Regions from separate parts of the Alteromonas sp. KUL17 genome, predicted to be linked through region 1. Evidence: predicted binding sites of a transcription regulator. Region 1 holds the regulator's gene; the other holds the start of a gene.
What was found. Region 1 encodes FNR, which switches genes on or off when oxygen is low (the NO sensors DNR and NnrR bind a similar motif). Its sites were predicted from a motif close to TTGATCTAGATCAA; they were not measured.
Positions count from the first base shown of each region.

Region 2: the regulator FNR is predicted to act here: its motif matches at 5,072-5,085, upstream of KUL49_RS07655 (cytochrome ubiquinol oxidase subunit I).

Region 1 covers NZ_BJKJ01000003.1:97,224-106,901, reverse strand. Annotated here, with positions in the region: gene KUL49_RS03810 (heavy metal translocating P-type ATPase) at 1-1,787, shown strand, start outside; gene ccoS (cbb3-type cytochrome oxidase assembly protein CcoS) at 1,789-2,019, shown strand; gene KUL49_RS03800 (sulfite exporter TauE/SafE family protein) at 2,006-2,665, shown strand; gene fnr (fumarate/nitrate reduction transcriptional regulator Fnr) at 2,711-3,448, shown strand; gene uspE (universal stress protein UspE) at 3,693-4,616, shown strand; gene ttcA (tRNA 2-thiocytidine(32) synthetase TtcA) at 4,765-5,718, shown strand; gene KUL49_RS03780 (patatin-like phospholipase family protein) at 5,719-6,741, shown strand; gene KUL49_RS03775 (DUF2987 domain-containing protein) at 6,756-7,403, opposite strand; gene KUL49_RS03770 (glucosaminidase domain-containing protein) at 7,400-8,191, opposite strand; gene KUL49_RS03765 (stress protein) at 8,184-8,915, opposite strand; gene KUL49_RS03760 (LysE family translocator) at 8,998-9,624, opposite strand; gene cobB (Sir2 family NAD+-dependent deacetylase) at 9,637-9,678, opposite strand, start outside.
Region 2 covers NZ_BJKJ01000006.1:93,902-103,579, reverse strand. Annotated here, with positions in the region: gene KUL49_RS07670 (ATP-binding cassette domain-containing protein) at 1-1,745, opposite strand, end outside; gene cydX (cytochrome bd-I oxidase subunit CydX) at 2,031-2,138, opposite strand; gene cydB (cytochrome d ubiquinol oxidase subunit II) at 2,149-3,285, opposite strand; gene KUL49_RS07655 (cytochrome ubiquinol oxidase subunit I) at 3,282-4,862, opposite strand; gene KUL49_RS07650 (DUF3365 domain-containing protein) at 5,190-5,795, opposite strand; gene KUL49_RS07645 (sigma-54-dependent Fis family transcriptional regulator) at 5,951-7,231, shown strand; gene KUL49_RS07640 (hypothetical protein) at 7,341-7,709, shown strand; gene KUL49_RS07635 (TonB-dependent siderophore receptor) at 7,781-9,678, shown strand, end outside.

The sequences.
Region 1 (9,678 bases):
TGTATTCAGGCAGCACCTTTTATGTGGGCGCCGCTAAAGCGCTAAGCGCCAAAACGGTTAATATGGACGTACCCGTTACGCTCGCCATATTCGGTACTTACATTGCTGGAATTCGCTCTACAGTATTAGAGCAAGGTGAAGTGTATTTCGAATCCATCTGTATGTTTATTTTTCTGCTGTTACTTAGCCGATTCTTAGAACATCGCAGTCGTCATCGCGCCGCACAGATCTCTGCCAATATGATGCAGTATGTGCCCGTATCAGCGACCAAACTAAATCCGGATGGCAGCCTAACCGAGTGTCTGGCTAAGCAGCTAAAAATTGATGACGTAGTACTGGTGAAGCCTGGTGAAACAGTCCCCATTGATGGAGTGGTAACCGACGGCAACGCAGCGGTTGACGAATCAATGCTTACCGGCGAGTTTAACCCCGTGCGTAAGTCGAACAGTAGCCTGGTTTACGGCGGCACGGTTTGTCAAGATGGTACGCTAACCATTACGGTTACGCAGACCCTTAAAAATGCGCTGGTAAATCAAATTGTACGACTGCAAGCAAGTGCCATGGCGAGTAAGCCTAAAGCAGCGCAGATAGCCGATAATTTTTCTCGCTATTTCGTTACCGCGGTATTGCTGGTTTCGGCGTTAACCTATAGCTTTTGGGCGTATCAGGGTAGCGACGAGGCATTTTGGATCACCATATCGGTGCTGGTTGCAACCTGCCCTTGCGCACTAGGGTTGGCTACGCCATCAGCGTTAACCTGCGCTATGGCAAAGTTAAACCGACAAGGTATTTTACTAAAACGCGCCGATGCGCTAGAACAAATTACTGACATTGACACCATCGCTTTAGACAAAACCGGCACGCTCACAAAAGGCAAATTTACTATTTCAAATGCCTGGTACGCTGACGGCGTGGATAGTAATAGTGCGCTATCAATTGCGCGCGCTTTGGAGTCACGCTCTGAACATCCGATTGCCAAAGCCTTTAGCGACGGTATAGCCTTTAGCGACGGTGTAGCCCTAAGCGAGATTTCTGCCTCTAGCGGTAGTGCTGACGCCATCGATAACACGGTACACAAAGTGACTAATTTTACCGTTACGCCAGGAGGTGGTATCAGCGGTGAGATCAATGACACGTTGTTTTCTATGGGATCTGCAGCATTCAGCGTTCACGAATCACAGCTAAAACTCATTGAAGTGTTCCCTTCAGCTAACGTGTTTCTCACGGTTAAGGGGCGTATTATGGCTGCGTATGAAGTAAAAGATTCACTAAGAGAAGATACGCAAGAAACTCTCGATATATTAGCTGCAAGCCATACTCTCGCCGTTTTAAGTGGTGATACACAGCAAAACGTTAATGCGCTTACCGCACCATTGCCAATTTCGACCGCTAAAGGTGGCCTAACACCTGAGCAAAAGTACGAAGCCGTTCAAGCTATGCAGCAATCTGGCGCGAAAGTGATGATGATGGGTGACGGTATTAACGACGCTCCAGTTCTTGCCAGCGCTGATGTGGCAATTGCAGTGGGTAATGCCACAGACGTGGCTAAAACTGCCGCCGACGTGATACTGCTTGGCGATCAGCTGCTTTCTGTACCAGAACTTATTCGAACTGCGCACCAAGTGAAGCAAAAAATAAGGCAAAATATTGGCTGGTCGGTAGGTTACAACGTTTTGATCTTACCTTTCGCCGTATCAGGCCTACTTTCACCGTGGATGGCTGTTGTTGGTATGTCGTTAAGCAGTATCATTGTGGTCACAAACTCAACGCGACTTTTGAGCAAATAGCATGAGTATTATTTACGTATTAATTCCAATCGCCATCATCATTGTTGCCGTCGCTATTGTGATATTCTTTTGGGCGGTGAAAACCAATCAATTTGAAGATTTAGATCGCCAAGGTTATAGCATACTGTTTGACGATGATCTTCCGCCAGAAGAAAAAAAGCTAGCTGAGCAACGCAAACAACTTCAAGACAGTAAAGTAGACAAAAGCCAAGCGCCACATGGAAGGGATTAACTACTTCTCTGCCTTTCTTATCGGCTTAGCCGGCGGAGTTCACTGTGTGGGAATGTGCGGTGGAATTGTCGCTGCGCTAAGGATGGTATCGCCTAAAGGCGCTTCAGCACTACCCTATACCCTTGCCTATAACATGGGACGTATAGTGAGCTACACCATCGCCGGAGCAATAACCGGGGCACTTGGAAAAATTGCAGCAGATTATATACCTCTTGCCAACTATGCCCTTTCCCTACTTAGCGGAATCATGTTGCTTCTACTGGCGTGTTATTTGGGTAAGTGGTGGACTGGTTTAACGGTGCTGGAAAATGCGGGTAAAGGCCTATTTTCCAAAGTCCAGCCGCTTTCAAAACGCTTTTTGCCATTTAAGACCCCTTTAAGTGCGTTGCCTTATGGTTTTATTTGGGGTTGGCTTCCTTGCGGTTTGGTGTATTCCACACTTACCTGGTCTCTCGCGGCGGGTAACGCGCTAGAAGGCGCTGCTATTATGTTCTTCTTCGGTTTGGGTACATTACCCACCTTGCTCGCTGCAAGCGCTGGTAGCCAATATATTGTTCGAAGTTTTCAACATAACCATTTTAGACAAATTATTGCAGTAATAATGGCAATATATGCAGCTTATCTTATTCATGGCGCAATCGTTTAAAAATGGGTGTATTATTGTCGGGTATTCTTTTAGAGAGCGTGCATTATGAGCAAAGGAAGCCAATTTTCTATTCACTGTCAAAACTGTAGTTTCAGTCACCTGTGTTTACCGGTGGCGTTGAACAAAACAGAAATCGAGTCTCTTGACGATATTATTGAACGCAAGAAGCCGCTTCATAAAGGTGACACGCTGATTCAAACTGGTGATAAATTCCGTTCTCTATTTGCAGTGAGAACCGGTTCATTCAAATCATTTGTGACTAATACCGAAGGTGAAGAACAGATTACCGGCTTCCACTTTCCTGGTGACATTATCGGTTTCGATGCATTAAGAGAGAACAAACACCAAAGCTATACCTCTGCGTTAGAAACTGCCATGGTGTGTGAGCTTCCCTACGAGACCCTCGACGAAATGTCAGTGCAATTTCCAAAGCTGCGCCACCAGATCATGAGCTTCATGAGCGCTGAAATAAAACAAGATCACGACATGATCATGCTTTTAAACAAGCGAACCGCAGAAGAGCGCTTACTGTATTTCATCTCACACCTGTCGCAACGCTTTGAAGAGCGTGGCTTTTCCCATAGAGAATTCCACTTAACCATGACGCGCAACGAAATTGGAAACTATTTAGGATTAACGATTGAAACGATTAGTCGTCTGTTAAGCCGTTTTCAAAAAGACAACATCATAAAAGTAGACGGCAAGCTTATTACTATTTTGGATTTCGATAGGCTAAACACCAAACTAGCGGCGCTTAACGGCCCTAGCGTTGTCTGCGGTTAGTCCTTTTTAAGTGTTAAATAAGGCGCGCACTAAGCGCGCTTTTTTGTAACCTGTGTTAGCCACCTACCTGCCCTTTCAGCGCCACGCCGGTTGCTCCATATTCAATTAGGTAGGTTCACTCATGGTCGCCTCGTAAAATTCTTGATCTAAAACAACTTACGTTTTTCCCAATGTCGTTTATAGTTAGTATTAGAAAGCTTCGATTTCGACAGCCGCTACTAAGTTTCGTAGTTAGGGGGACGTTATGATTGAGTGTAAACGAATTCTGGCCGTGGTAGATGCCGAGCGCGATAACCAACCTGCACTAAGCCGTGCTTATGAACTCGCTTCAAAAACAGGCGCTTCAGTTACCGCCATGATGGTGGTATACGACTTATCTTATGATATGACGACCATGCTTAGCCCGGATGAGCGCGAGTCAATGCGCGATGCAGTTACAAAGGAGCATGCAAAATGGCTTGCCACCCACTTAAGAGAACAAGGATTCACTGAAACTGATATCGTTGTTGAATGGAATAATCGCGCGTATGAATCGATTATTTACTACACCCTAAACAATCAGATAGATTTAGTGGTAAAGGCAACCAAAAAGCACGACGATCTTGCTTCTGTTATTTTCACCCCCACCGACTGGCATTTAATGCGTAAATGCCCTCGCCCAGTATTGCTCGTTAAAGAGCACGACTGGCCAGAAGGAGGAGAGATTATTGCTGCAGTAAACGTAGGCAGTGAAGACGATGAGCACGCCGCACTTAACGATAAGCTCACCCTCATTGCTAACGACTACGCCTCTTTATTGAAAGGGAGCGTAAATTTGGTCAACAGTTACCCTTCTACACCACTTAATATCGCCATAGAAGTGCCTGAGTTCGACCCCGATACCTATCACGACGCGGTAAAAAATCATCATTTAAAGGAAATGCGTAGTCACGCGTTAAAGTACGGTATTCCTGAGAACAAATGCGTAGTAAGAGAAGGCCTTCCGGAAAAAGTTATCCCGCAAGTGGCAAAAACACTAGATGCAGAGCTGGTTGTTATTGGTACCGTTGGCCGTGTGGGCATTTCAGCGGCCCTAATTGGTAACACTGCAGAACACGTGATCGACGAACTCAATTGCGATGTGCTTGCTATTAAGCCAGATGGATTTGTGTCGCCGTTGTCGGTGTAGTCTTTTTATCAGTACCACATAGCCCGTGTTTGCCGTTACTTAGCGGCCAACGCGGTATGTCACCAACAAATTTAACTTCACAAGCATGGTCTCGAAAAGCCGCTTTAATGTATAATGGTGGCTTTATCACAAACCAAGCTAGTTAATTATGAGTTTAGGCACAAACAGTGCTGACGCGTCGCCATTAAATGCTGCGCAAAGTAAGCAAAAGTACAACTTCAACAAACTTCAGAAACGACTTCGCCGCAATGTGGGTAAAGCCATTGGCGATTTCGGTATGATTGAAAACAACGACAAAGTAATGGTGTGTTTATCTGGCGGTAAAGACAGCTACACCATGCTAGATATTTTATTGTTTTTAAAGAAGATTGCGCCTATTCATTTTGATATCGTTGCGGTTAATCTTGACCAAAAGCAGCCTGGTTTCCCCGAACATATCTTGCCTGAATATCTAGAAAGCATTGGCGTTGACTACAAAATTGTAGAAGAAGACACCTACTCTATTGTTAAAGACAAAATTCCAGAGGGAAAGACGACTTGCTCTCTCTGTTCTCGCTTGCGCCGTGGTATTCTGTACCGCACGGCAAAAGAGTTAGGTGCGACTAAAATTGCATTAGGTCATCACCGCGACGACATGCTAGAAACGTTTTTCCTCAATATGTTTCATGGTGGCAAGCTTAAGTCTATGCCGCCAAAGCTAGTCAGCGATAACGGTGAACACATCGTTATTCGTCCATTGGCCTACTGCACAGAAAAAGACATCGAGAAATATTCTCAGGCCGCTGAATTTCCGATTATTCCGTGTAACCTTTGTGGCTCACAAGAAAACCTACAGCGCCAAAACATAAAGGCTATGCTTCAAGACTGGAACCGTCGCTTCCCAGGTCGTATAGAGTCGATGTTCCGTGCGCTTCAAAACGTAGCGCCTTCACACTTAATCGACAGCAACCTTTATGATTTTAAAGCTATAGCTACACAAGAAGGCCCGGTAGAAGACGGTGATATCGGGTTCGATGAACCTTCTTTCACTACAGAAAATAGTACGGACTTCAGTGATGAAGATAATACTATTGAAGTAATAAACATTATGGAACCTAAGTAAATGAAAATTGGACTTGCGCTAGGTGCCGGTGCCGCAAGGGGCTGGACTCACATTGGCATAATTGAAGCATTAGAAAAACTCGGCGTAAAAATTGACGTTGTAGCGGGATGTTCTATTGGTGCTTATGTTGGTGCTGCCTACGCAAGTGGCAAGCTGGAAGGCTTGAAAGAGTGGGCCTGTTCCCTTAGCGACTGGCAGGTACTTGCTCTTATGGGCGTAGGACTTAGACGCGGCGGCATTGCAAGCGGACAGAAGGTTTTCGACAAACTAGCAAGCGAGTTTTGTGAATCGACTTATGAAGACATGCTTAAGCCGTTTGCGGCTGTGGCTACCGACCTTTATACAGGCCGTGAAGTGGTGTTTAACTCTGGTCCTATCGGAGACACCATTCAAGCATCCTGCGCTATTCCCGCACTTTTTGCGCCCGTAGCACACGGTGATCGTTGGTTGGTAGACGGTGCCGTTGTAAACCCTGTACCGGTGAACTTATGTCGCCAATTAGGGGCCGATTTTGTGATCGCGGTTAACCTTAACGCCGATTTTCGACCACTTCGTCTTGAAAAGTTGAGACAAGATCATGAAGAAAACCAGCGCAAAACCGAGGACTTTTTTACAAAGAGTCAAAACGTACTACGCCAATGGTTCTCTCCTGACAACAAAGAAGAAAAAGCCCTAGAGAAAAAAGATGAAAAAGACAGCGTCTCGGCTGGCAATGTAAAGACTGAAGAAGGCATTGCTTCTGATGTGATTGAAAAAGTGGAAGAAGAGTTGACCGAAGTCCCCGCTAAAGTGAACAAGCGAAACCCGCCGGGAATTATGAGCGTGATGAGCAGTTCACTTGAGATACTTCAAGCTCGCGTCACACGCTCACGTTTGGCTGGCGATCCGCCTGACATTCTTATTGAGCCTCAGCTTACCGACGTGGGTATTATGGAATTCCACAGAGCCGAAGAGCTATGCGCGAAGGGCGAAGAGACCATCTCGCGTTTAGCAGAGCAAATTAGGTATCAGCTTCTTACCTAACCCCAAATATGCATTTAGCTTGACGCCATAGCGGTAACACGTAGCGGCGCATGAGGCAGTGTTAAGCCTTTTGCGTCGTTGATCCAATCTTGTTCTAGATGCAACACGCCGTTATTGATTTGCACACCTTGTGGTGTAATGAAATCTAAATTCTTGTCATCAAACTGAATCATCAAGCCCTTTACCGAAGGCATCATGAAAGACAAAAAGCTTCCCATTTCATTAAAGAAAGCTTCGTACTGACCATACAAAAAAGTAAGGTCGTCTTTTGTGTAATACTGCTTAAGATATTCCGGCTTGGTTTCAAGTTGTACCGACATATCACACACGTTCGCGCGTTCGTTTAAATCGATGCGAACCAGTGCGTTGGCAAGTTTCAGGGCCTTTTCAGTAGGCACCGTGAATCGCCCTTCACCACTCACTTCTAAGGGCATTGTTTTCTTATCGGTTACGATAGACGCTCCGTTAACTTCACATAAACGCCCTTCGCCAACACGAACAAACCCGAATGCAAACTGAAGTGCTTGGGTATCTTCATTATCCAGCTTTTTAACATGGCTATAGAAACGGCTGTACTCAACATCTATCGTTTCAGCAGCAACGGAAGAACTGCCTACACCAATAAACAGAGATGAAGCAAAAAATAAAGCAGCGCGTATCATTCGGATAAAAACTCCTCGTTAAATAGGATCATAGTTTGAAGCTCTTCAACATAAGCGGCTCCTCGCTCAGAATAGTTCATTAGCCCTTCAGCTAACGCAACACCAGTAATAGGAATTTGGTTTGCACGCAGTCGACTGCGGATCTCTCTTAAATCCGCATACGCGTCGTGGCGGTTTAAATTTCGCATGTAGGTGTACGTTGCACGCGACAAACTGTCGAATTTGGCAACTTCATGAGATGCCCCATCGTTTCGACGGTTAGGAACAAAACCACACCCCTTAGAGAAACACCATAAGCCAAAGAAGTTATAGCCCTTTCTTGCGAACCGGCTGGTGCCCCAAGCTGACTCATTCGCGGCTTGCACGAGCACGAGTTCGGCTGGTAGAACATCAATCTTTTGTAGTAAAGCTAGCAATTTTGATTTTAGCGGCTGCGTTGGCTTAACTCGATATTCCTCTTCTAACCATTCAAGCCTTGCCATATCTTCTTCAGAGAGCGTTTCGTTAGCTAACGCCTTTCTATATAAGGTTTGTACGTAATGTCTAAGCGTGAGTAGATACGCATTCTGCTTCTCTATTTCGGGGCGTAAATAGTTAAAAAACGCCTCTTTCTTCTCTTTTACATCTGTATAGGCAGAGAAGTTAGGCACCGGCTTTTTAGCTTCAACCGTTTGCGGTATATCTAAAATATCCGGTTCGTCCTCAGTAAAAATTATGGCGTTAATGACGATTACCGCCAATACGCCTAACGTAATAAGGACAATTTTAAAGGTTTCACGCTTATGCATCAAAGCTAGACTCATTCACATCGTTTTCAGATGCTTCCGTGCTTACTCCCTGCTCGCCAATCAGTTCCTGATAGAGCAAGCCCATCATACTAAAATAAAAAGGTAATACCCAAATAAGTGAAAAGCCCAGCGTTAATGGCACCGACACAAACAGTAAAAAGAACACACCAAATATGCTGGCAATTTGAGCCCAGTATGCATTAAATACGCGACACGACAGGATGATCGCACTAATTGGCGTTAACTTTCTGTCAGCAACCAACATAAGTGAAAAGGACGATGCTAAATAAAAATAAACGCCGGGTATAATAAGCAACATCATACCTAGTTGAACAAGAATACTGTTTACTAGCTGAGTGAGTGCCAGCAAAAATATCAAGGGGAAAAACTGGAATACGGTAAATACTGAAGTTTTAGTGCCGCGGGCAACAAAAACGCCCATCATATACAACCCCGTCAACAGCGGGGCAACGATGCAGATTGCAACAATTTCTATGATAGACTGATGCTCGAATACATAGGTCCCATCGTCATTTATTGTGATGTACTGCTGAGCAAATACACCTAACACGACAAACGTCAAAAATAGAACAACACTTCCCTGCAGCAATGATGAAAAGTTTGCCTTTGTTAAACCGGCAGCGCGGCGCAATAGACCTTTGGTATCAAATTGATACTGTTTAGACAACGTATTGTTCAGGCGGTCTTGGTTTACGTCTTTCACACAACTCTCTTATCTTTTTGAAAAATCGGCGGGATTATACCAATTCACAAAAACAAATGCCTGTTTGTAAGGTAAACAAACGTTAACCTAGTACTAATTTCGCAGCTAAACCGACGAGTAGCACCCCCATCGCACGGTCTAACCAATACCCTTTTTTACCAATAAGCTCAGCTACTTTACTGGTGCTCAAAAGGTATGAAAGAAAACAGAACCACAGTCCAGTAGCTATAGCTAAATAGATACCGTAGCCAAGTTTCACAGTAAATGGAGTATCAATACTAATAATTGCAGTAAACAATGAGAGGAAAAATAGCGTTGCTTTTGGGTTTAGTCCATTAGTGAGAAAGCCCATCCAAACTGCGCGCTTTGCAGATATGTGGGATGTTTTCTTTTCAGCGTTAACTGCCTGGTCCTGCTTTACAGGCCCGCTTCTAAGCGCACCAAACGCAAGGTACAGTAAATAAGCTGCGGCGGCATAGCTAAATGTGGTGAATAACCATGGAGTAGTTGCAATAACCACACTAAGCCCCACTAACGAGTAAGCCACATGCAGTAATATAGCTAAGCCAATCCCTATACTGGTGTACATGGCGATACGTCTGCCATAGGCCACGCTGTTTCGAACAACCACCGCGAAATCTGGACCTGGGCTAGCAACAGCCACAAGGTGTACCAACGCAATGGTAAGAAACTCATTCAAATACTGCATGTTATGCGCCTCCTACAGCGCGTACTTTGATATTAATTGATCAACCCATTGTGG
Region 2 (9,678 bases), on a different contig from region 1:
TGTACTGCGCCTATTTTGCTTTTAAGCCCTGCCTCTGATTTTGACATTGAGTTGAAGTTTGAGTTGGAAATAACGTCTTGTTCATTCGTACTTCGCGATACCGTCCAAAAGCGGTTAAACCAGTTTGCAGGGAGTGCTTTGTGAGAAGCCCAAATCAGCGTTTTGTCTCTACCCAAACGTTCAATTAACTGTGCCAATCTTGCATGCTGGGAATCTGGCAAATGGGCTGTAGGCTCGTCTAGTAACCATATATTGTCTTTGCGCAACAGCGCTCTCGCTAACGACAGCCGTTGCGCTTCTCCACCTGAAAGTAGCGGATAATCCGTCATTACCGTATCAAGCCCCAAAGGCAATAACGACAGCCACGCGTCAAGTTCTACTGCTTCTAGTGCTTTCGTAAGCGCGTCGTCTGTAAAGCTGTCGTTTAAGCACAAATTTTCACGCACGGTACCTTGCGTGATCACGGGATGCTGGGTAATCCAAATTACCGGTTCACTGAATGTATGTGTGCTAGGTCTTTGACCGCCTAAGGCTTCTAATAATAGTGTTTTACCTGAACCAGAGCGCCCGCTAATGAGTATTATATCGCCCTTTGATACTTCTAGAGATTCAGCGTGCAAAAGCACAGACGGCTCATCCACATCCGTTGTAGCGTGAGAGCTTTGCGAGTGAGTTTGCCCGGCGTTTATGTCAAAAACCTTAAGGTTTTTAGCCGCAAGCAATACCTCGTGTTCTGATGAATAATGGTGGGTTGTGTCAGCGTTGACCGGATTCACTGCACTACCATCAAGATTTTGCGTGAAGCACGAGAATAACGGCGCGAGTTCAGCTTTGGCGGCTTCTGCTTGCGCCTTCTGATGGTATACCTGCCCCAACTTTTTCATTTCACTGAGTAACAATGGCACAGTCAGCAATATCCATAAGCCCTGCTGGAGCGCTATCTCCGGCCCAATACTCAATTCACCTAACAGTGAAAAACCAATAAATACTGCCGTAAGTGCAACCGCGAGTGTTGCGAAGAAGTCGAGCACGCTGTTGGACAAAAACGCTACGCTCACTACTTTCATAGTACGCGCATTCAAATTTTCACTGGCATCTTTAAGCAGGGCTGTTTGTTTTTGATGCGCCTGATAATTTGCCAGCATCGGCAGCGCGGCTAACCTATCAGTAAATAAACTTCCCAAACGTTCAAGGGCGATAAAGTGCTTTCGATGTAGGGCTGCGGCTCCCTTGCCCACAATGATCATAAAAAGCGGCACTACCGGCAATGTTAGTAATAGGCCAATCCCTATAACGGGGTTCACATAAAAGATAACGGCTAAAGCAAACAAGGGGACAACAACTGCAATCATTTGCTGCACTCGATATTCAAGTGCCCAGTCAGCAAAAGCCTGTAAGTGCTGCAGCCACACCGTTTGCCAATAGTAAACCGAGTGCTGGCGAATAAGCGCATATTGACGCTCGATGAAAACCTGCTGCAAGCGCTGTTCTAGCTTATTTAATACCTGCATTTTTGCACTACTAGATAAAGCATTGAATGCGCCTTGAAGCAGCCAACTCATTCCCAGAGAAACGGCAAGTCCTGTGACATCACTCGCTGTTGCAGGAGTCTGGTTTACTACCCAGTCATGAGCAATATGTGAAAAATAATAGAACCCAATAATCAAAGAAAAAAGCGACAAACACTTAACCACTACTTGCGCCATAAGCGAAGTGCGCAAGCCAAGCGACTGCGCCTTATCCATCTTATTGCACCACGCATTAAGCGTTTGCCGGTTGGGAACTTTTTCTTTGATCACTGTGGTTTTGACTCTTCTTTTTCGTTACTTAGTAACGAGAGCAAATCTCGCATTTCTTTTTCATTCTTTTCCAAGTGGTGGTGGGCTGGCTGCAAGAACCTGCCAATTAAACTGATAGCGCGGTGTTCATCCGTTTTCAAACCTTCAGCAGCAGGGACGCTGCTGAAGAGCCCCCATGGATGGGTTTACGGCGTGTTTGAAAACGGATGAACTCCGCGCTATTTAAAACACCTAGTCTTCGGGTCTATCCATATTTTCCGTCGACTCCAACCACATGGCGTTGATAATGCCAAAAGAGCACGCCAGCAAAACTCCTAAAATCCAAGCGAAATACCACATAGCGTTCTCCTTAATAAATGGTGTGAGACTTGTCGAGGTCTTCGTTTTTAATGCGTCCGCGCATTACGTAAAAGCTATAGGCCGTGTAGCTAAGTACAATAGGCACAAAGATACAGGCAACGATAAACATTACGTTTAGCGTCATATGGCTAGACGTAGCGTCCCATACGGTTAAGCTCGCTTCTGGCATGGTGATGCTTGGCATTAAGAATGGGAACATAGAAAAGCCAGCCGTTAAGATAACGCCTGCTATAAATAGCGCACTCGATACAAACGCCATACCTGCATTACCCTTCTTAGAGAAAAGCGCACAGGCCAAACCCGCAATAATGCCCAGCACAGGTGCTGCAATCATAAAGGGGTATTTGCTGTAGTTGCTCATCCAAGCCCCAGCTTCAATGGCAACCTCTTTCTTAAGTAGATTTGACGTAGCAATGGTATCGACTGCCGACGTAATCACGAAGCCATCTAATCCAAATGCTACCCAAAGACCTGCAAGTACAAATAGCGTGACACCAGCCAGGCTTAACACAACCGATACTGCACGTGCGCGAACTTCAATAAAGCCATCGGTTTTCATTTGTAGCCAGGTTGCACCGTGATTCAGCAACATAGCCACAGATAGCAGCCCTGCCACCAGCGCAAACGGTGTTAAAAGGCCAAAGAACGAGCCTGTGTAAGTTGATTTAAGCGTGCTGTCCATTTCAAACGGTACGCCCAACAGCAGGTTACCAAACGCCACACCAAAGATAAGGGCTGGGATAATACCGCCAGCAAATAACGCCCAATCCCACGCTTTACGCCACTGTGGGTTAGGTAATTTACTGCGGTAATCAAAGCCTATCGGGCGCATCCAAAGGGCAATTAAGGTAAGGGCCAGCGCGAGGTAAAACCCAGAAAACGCAGTGGCGTAAATCATCGGCCACGCGGCGAAAATAGCGCCACCTGCGGTGATAAACCAAACTTGGTTGCCATCCCAGTGCGGCCCTACTGTATTTATCATTACGCGGCGCTCTTTGTCATTTTTACCAATAAGCGTGAGCAGTGCTCCAACGCCCAAATCGAAGCCATCAGTAACCGCGAAGCCAATTAGCAGAACGCCAACCAAGCACCACCAAATGACTCTCAGTAGTTCATAATCAATCATGCTTTTGCTCCTTGCTCATCAAGGTCAATAAGATCAAATTCAGTGTCAGGCTGCTTATCTTCAGGTGGAACTGGCCCTTTCTTGGCAAACTTCTTCATTAGGTAAAAACCAATAATGAACATGCCGGTGTAGAAAGCACTGTAGGCTACAAGGGTTATTACCACGTCGCTTACGGCGAGATTAGATACCGACGTATGCACCGGAAGCACCTCTGCAATTGACCATGGTTGGCGGCCATATTCAGCGACAAACCAGCCAGCCTCACAGGCAATCCAAGGAAGCGGCAAACCGTAGAGCGCGCTTTTTAATAGCCAACGTGGCTTAGTAATCTTGTGTTTAGTACTGTAGTAAAAGGCGCACACAAATAGCGCAAGCATAATAAAGCCAGCCACAACCATAAGGCGGAAACTCCAAAACAATGGGGCAACCGGCGGAATGCTGTAATCTACTGCCTGTTGAAGCGCGGCATCAGAAGGATTTGAAACGTTCTCAGTGAAAGGCTCTAGCAACATAGCGTAGCCCAAACTGTCTTTATTTTGGTCGAAGGCAGTACGTTGCTCAGCTGTCGCGGTGCCGTTTCTTACATCATCAAGCACTTCATAGGCTTTAATTCCGCTTAGAATACGCTCGCGATTCTCTTCTTTAAGATCCTTAATACCTTTTACTTCTTCGGTTAACGAACGGGTAGCAATAATGCCCATTGCCCAAGGAATTTGAAGGGCGTACTCGGTTTCCTGCTTTTCGTCGTTTGGAATACCAAACACAGTAAACGGCGCAGGTGCAGGATGGGTTTCGTACTCAGCTTCAACTGCTGCCAGCTTCACTTTTTGTACATCACCAAGCTCATAACCACTTTCATCACCTAGCACGATCACAGAAAGCGTTGAGGCTAGGCCGAAGCTAGCAGCTATGGCGAACGAACGGCGCGCAAAGGCGATATGCTTATGATTAAGCAGGTAGTAACTTGAAATTGCCAACACAAACATTGCGCCGGTCACGTAACCTGCTGATACAGTGTGAACAAATTTAACCTGTGCTACGGGGTTAAAAATAACCTCAGCAAAGCTGGTCATTTCCATACGCATGGCTTCAAAATTAAATTCAGCGCCTACCGGGTATTGCATCCAGCCGTTAGCAATCAAGATCCACAGTGCAGAGAAGTTTGAACCAATGGCCACCAGCCAAGTCGCCATCAGATGCTTCACCTTTGACATTTTGTCCCAGCCAAAGAAGAACAACCCCACGAAGGTAGACTCTAGGAAAAAGGCCATTAGGCCTTCGATGGCAAGTGGCGCACCGAAGATATCGCCTACATAGTGAGAATAGTAAGACCAATTCATTCCGAACTGGAATTCCATGGTTAAGCCTGTGGCTACACCAATGGCAAAGTTAATTCCAAACAGCTTTCCCCAGAATTGGGTCATCTGCTTATAAATTTCTTTACCCGTCATTACGTATACCGATTCCATAATGGCAAGTAAGAAGCTAAGCCCCAAAGTTAAGGGTACAAATATAAAGTGGAACATTGCAGTTAATGCAAATTGCCACCGCGATAGTTCTATTAACGTATCGCTCATGGGTTATCTCCCTTGTATTTCGTGTGCGCGTTAAACGCTTAACAGAAAAGTGGTTTAAAATTCAGTGATGAACACGTGAATATGCCGCATGGCAAGAGCACGGTTTATGCCATACATCAGTAATTTGGCTGCTTAAGCGCAATTACCGATAAACGGCGGTATTTTCGTACTGTGCAGATAAATTATTCCACGACCGAGCGTGTGGCTTATTGATCCAACGCAACAATTGATGGCGATGCGTTCGCCATATTTGTCATTTAGGTGACAAATATGGCACAAGAAAAAGGCTGCTTAGCCGAATGTCAAAAAGTGGAGTATAAGGAAAAGTTAAGGGGTATATGTGATTGTGAATGCACCCCGTAAATCACCCAATTCAAACCCTGTAGCTTGATCATTGGGATAGTGCTTTAGAATGGATTGTTTTACTGAAGGTGCCACATTGGCTCCGTGGCATGCCATGCACACCTGACCTTGTTCAATCGCCATCATGTACCTAAACTCACCGCTTTCGCTATCGTATTGATAAGTTTCAATAGGTCTTTTAGGGGCCAAATTGTCTTGCTTAGCTTTGGTCAGTAATTGTGAAAACCACGCTAACTGCTCACGCTCCCATTGATCTGCCGCATTGTTTGGGTTCCTTACTTTCAGCGCGGTACGCCCAACCTCCCACCCGTTTTGACTAAGCGCCAGAGCAATAGGAGCCGCTGCAATCTGGCATTCGTTAACGCCAGCCTCTAGCCCTCCGGATTGAATTGCTTGCTGTAGTCGTGACTTTAGCGCGCCTCCCAGTGCTTTTGCGTGTAATCGCGCTTCTTTGACTTTTTCCTGTACACTGTTTTCACTTTTTTTCTCATTGGCAGTCACTGTATCTGCCAATGAATGAGCACTACTTGCCAATATGCTTATCGCCACCAGCATTACGCTATTTTTCATTATAAAACTCTCTTTGGAACTGAATGAGTTGCTACCGAAGTATTGTCGTTTGTCTCAAACAGTGAACAAGCTCTATGCCAATATGATAAATTGCCAAAATTAAATTAGAACAAACTAATATTCAGCCACCCATGAATATATCCATAGTACAAGCGATGATAGATGCGATAGATAAACCCGCAATCTTCATTAACCCAAGCTACGTTATTGAAGCTGTCAACCAGCCCTACAGAGATACCTACCCTGTGGATATAAAGCTTGGCTTTAGTACCTGCTATCAAGTCTCTCACCGCAACAGCAAACCTTGCGATAAGTGCGGCGAGCACTGCCCAATGCAAGAGAGTAAAGCCACAGGACGAGCGGCTAGCGTAGTACACGTTCATACCACCAGTGAGGGTCAAAGCTACTGCGACATCCTCATGCGCCCGATCTTCGACGGTAGCGGAGAATTATTAGGTTTCTTGGAAATGCTTGATAAGCTTTCGTTTGCCTCAAACCGACCTTCAGCAGGAAAGATGGTCGGCGAATCAGAGGCATTTAAAGCAATGCTAAACAAAATAAATCGCGCCGCTAACTCAGATATTTCAGTACTACTGTTTGGCGAAACCGGCACGGGTAAAGAGCTGGTGTCCCAAGCACTTCACTCGAGTAGTCACCGTGCTGGCAAACCATTTGTTGTCATCGAGTGTACCGGCATGTCTGACACGCTGCTTGAAAGCGAACTATTCGGTTATGAAAAAGGGGCATTTACAGGCGCAACCACAAATAAGAAAGGGCTCGTAGAAGCAGCGGAAGGCGGCACATTGTTTTTTGATGAAGTCGGCGATATCCCACTTTCCACACAAGTAAAGCTTCTGCGGCTGTTCGAGTCTCGAACTTATCGACCTGTAGGAAGCACAGTGTCTAAAAAGGCTGATTTTCGTTTAGTGTGTGCATCACACAAAAATCTAAAGCACATGGTGGAAACGGGCGAATTCAGACAAGACCTCTACTACCGCATTGCCGGTTTTCCTATCAACCTCCCTTCTTTAAGACAAAGAAAATCAGATATAGCACTGATAGCCGCGCATTTTTTGGCAATGTCTAAAGAGAAAAAACGGTTTCATAAAAACGCGCTAGAAAAACTAACCAACTACCCGTTCCCAGGCAATATTCGCGAACTCAAAAACATTGTAGACCAAGCTATTTTACTGGCTGATGAAACCGTTATTTACGATACAGACTTACCCGAGCTCGATAACATAAGCTCTGATGCTATCAATGATGCCTCTTCATCTCACAGTAACGTTGTGACCTTAGACGAATTGGAACGCCAATACTTACGTCAGGTTCACACGTCTTTTGAAGGCGATACCCAGCAACTTGCACAAGCGCTGGGAGTGAGTACCCGTACACTTTACAGAAAGCTGAAAAAAGCGGGGGTTGGAGATACGTAAAAATAATAGGTAGAAAAATTACCAAAACGCAGGCTATGATAAAAAGGCGCTAACCAGATAAAGAAAAATGACTTTAAGACGCCTACTTACACTAACACTTTGCCTTTGTATGCTTTTGCAGAATGCATTAGCACTTGGCCTTGCTGCCCATACTATGCAGCAAGCACGTGCGTTTGTAGGTGAAGATATTGAACTTATTTGTACTGGCAAGACCATGCGCTACATTTCAATTAGCGCCACTGAGTTTGAAGGTGAGTTCGTTTTTGTTAGCCCCGAACTGCTCAAAGCACCCGCCGAGCACGTTGACTGTACCAATGGCACGTTAGCCGACTTACCTCAGGTTGACGAGCCACTACTTGCCACATTACCTTTGATATCACTAGTTCGCTATCGCGCTCTAGTCGCGCGTTTAGCGGCTAAGCCCTTTACAGATTTTGCTTACGCGGCGCCGCTAAGTCGTGCCCCACCATACGCATAACAACCTCCAAAACACACTGAACATGCATGCTTTCACCATGCACAACACTCGTTTTTTAAAATGGAATTGTTATGAAGCAATCTATCATTGCGCTTGCCGTATTCACTGCGTGCGCGCCCGTACACATTTACGCAAACACCATCGACTTGGCCGATAACACTTCGACAGAAGTGGTCACCGTTATTGGCACACCGCTTTCCCTTAGCACGCAAAATATCGAGCAAGAGTCTGTTAGTGCTGCCAGCAATATTGACGCTGACTTTGGCGATCAGCTTGCCACATTACCTGGCGTGTCGATATCTCGAAACGGCCCAGTCACCGGACTTATTCAGTATAGAGGACTTTACGGTGACCGAGTTGGCGTAAGCATTGATGGCGTTGATATCGCTGGAGCAGGACCAAACGCCATGGACTCGCCCCTTTCTCATGTGCTGCCAGAGCCAGGACTGACCGCCACCCTTTACCGGGGGATTGTGCCAGTAAGTGCAGGTGTGCAGACGCTAGGCGGAAAGCTTCGCATTCACTCTGATGCCTCAGCACTTTTTGACTTGAATACAGGCTTTAGCGGTAGCGTAAGTGCCAGCGCAATATCTCCGGGGAGCGGTCAGCAATACCAAGGCAATCTGTTTTATAAGAGTGAGCAGGCTTTTGTTAGCGGCGCCTTCACTCATCAGCAGCGCGACGAACAAGAGTCGGGAGATAACAGCGTTATACCAAACAGCCATTACCAAAGAAATGGCGGTAAGTTTAGGGCGGGCGTCGAGTGGGGCAATCACCAAGTCGATGTGAGTTATCAGCAACTTAATACTAACGAAAGCGGCACGCCTGCTTTAGCCATGGACATTGGTTTTATTGATGCCGCTTGGTATCGACTGGGCTATCGCTATAACGCAAATGATAGGGAGTTCTTCACGTTAAGCTGGTTTGGCAACAGCAACCAACATGCCATGGACAACTTCTCACAGCGCATGGTGATGTCTGCCGATATGGCGAGAGAGAATAACGCTGATGCTATTGCTCAAGGCTTGGATGCCACCTATGTAATGCCATTTTATGAAGGTGACCTCAAACTGGGTGCCTATCTGCACCACAGCAGGAATAACTCGACCATCACCAACCCTAATAACGGCATGTTCTTCGTTGATAACTTTACCAACGTAGAAAAAGACACAGCCAGCGTATACGCAGAATGGCAGCGAGATAAAGCATCTTTTTCAACAACAATTGGTACCCGATATACACGTGTTGACATGGATGCCGGGCTAGCCGGTTCTAATATGGTTATGATGAACCCAGCCATTGCTTCACTCGTTGATGATTTCAACGCGGCAGAACGCAGTAAGAGCTATAACATGTTAGATATTGCCGCTAGCACGCGATATCACGCCAGCGACAATGTCGATGTTGTCCTTGGGGTATCGCAGAAAAACCGTGCCCCTACTTACTTCGAGCGCTATACGTGGCTACCTCTTGGTATTTCTGGGGGAATGGCAGACGGATTTAACTACATTGGTAACTTGGCTCTAGACAACGAAACTGCACGCCAGATAGATGTGGGTATTGATTACCGTTTCAAAAGCTGGTCAGTTTCTCCTCGTCTCTTTTATCAAGATATTGAAGACTATATTACTGGTTCTCCCAGCACGAATATGGCTGCCAATATGGTCTCTACCATGATGGCAGGCACAACACCATTTCAGTGGACTAATACGGACGCCGTAATCAAAGGGGCAGATCTGACTGTTTCGGGTAACGTGTTTGATAACGTAAGGCTTAACGCAGTAGCAAGTGTTCAGCACGGTAATCGCGACGATATCGACGATGCGTTGTTTCGTATTGCCCCCGAACAGCTGATCACCACCATTCAGTGGGACACACAGCTGCTTGATACGCCAATGGCACTCCAATTAACGTCAGAATTGGCAGGAGCACAAAACCACGTTTCAGCGCTACAAAGTGAAAACACTAC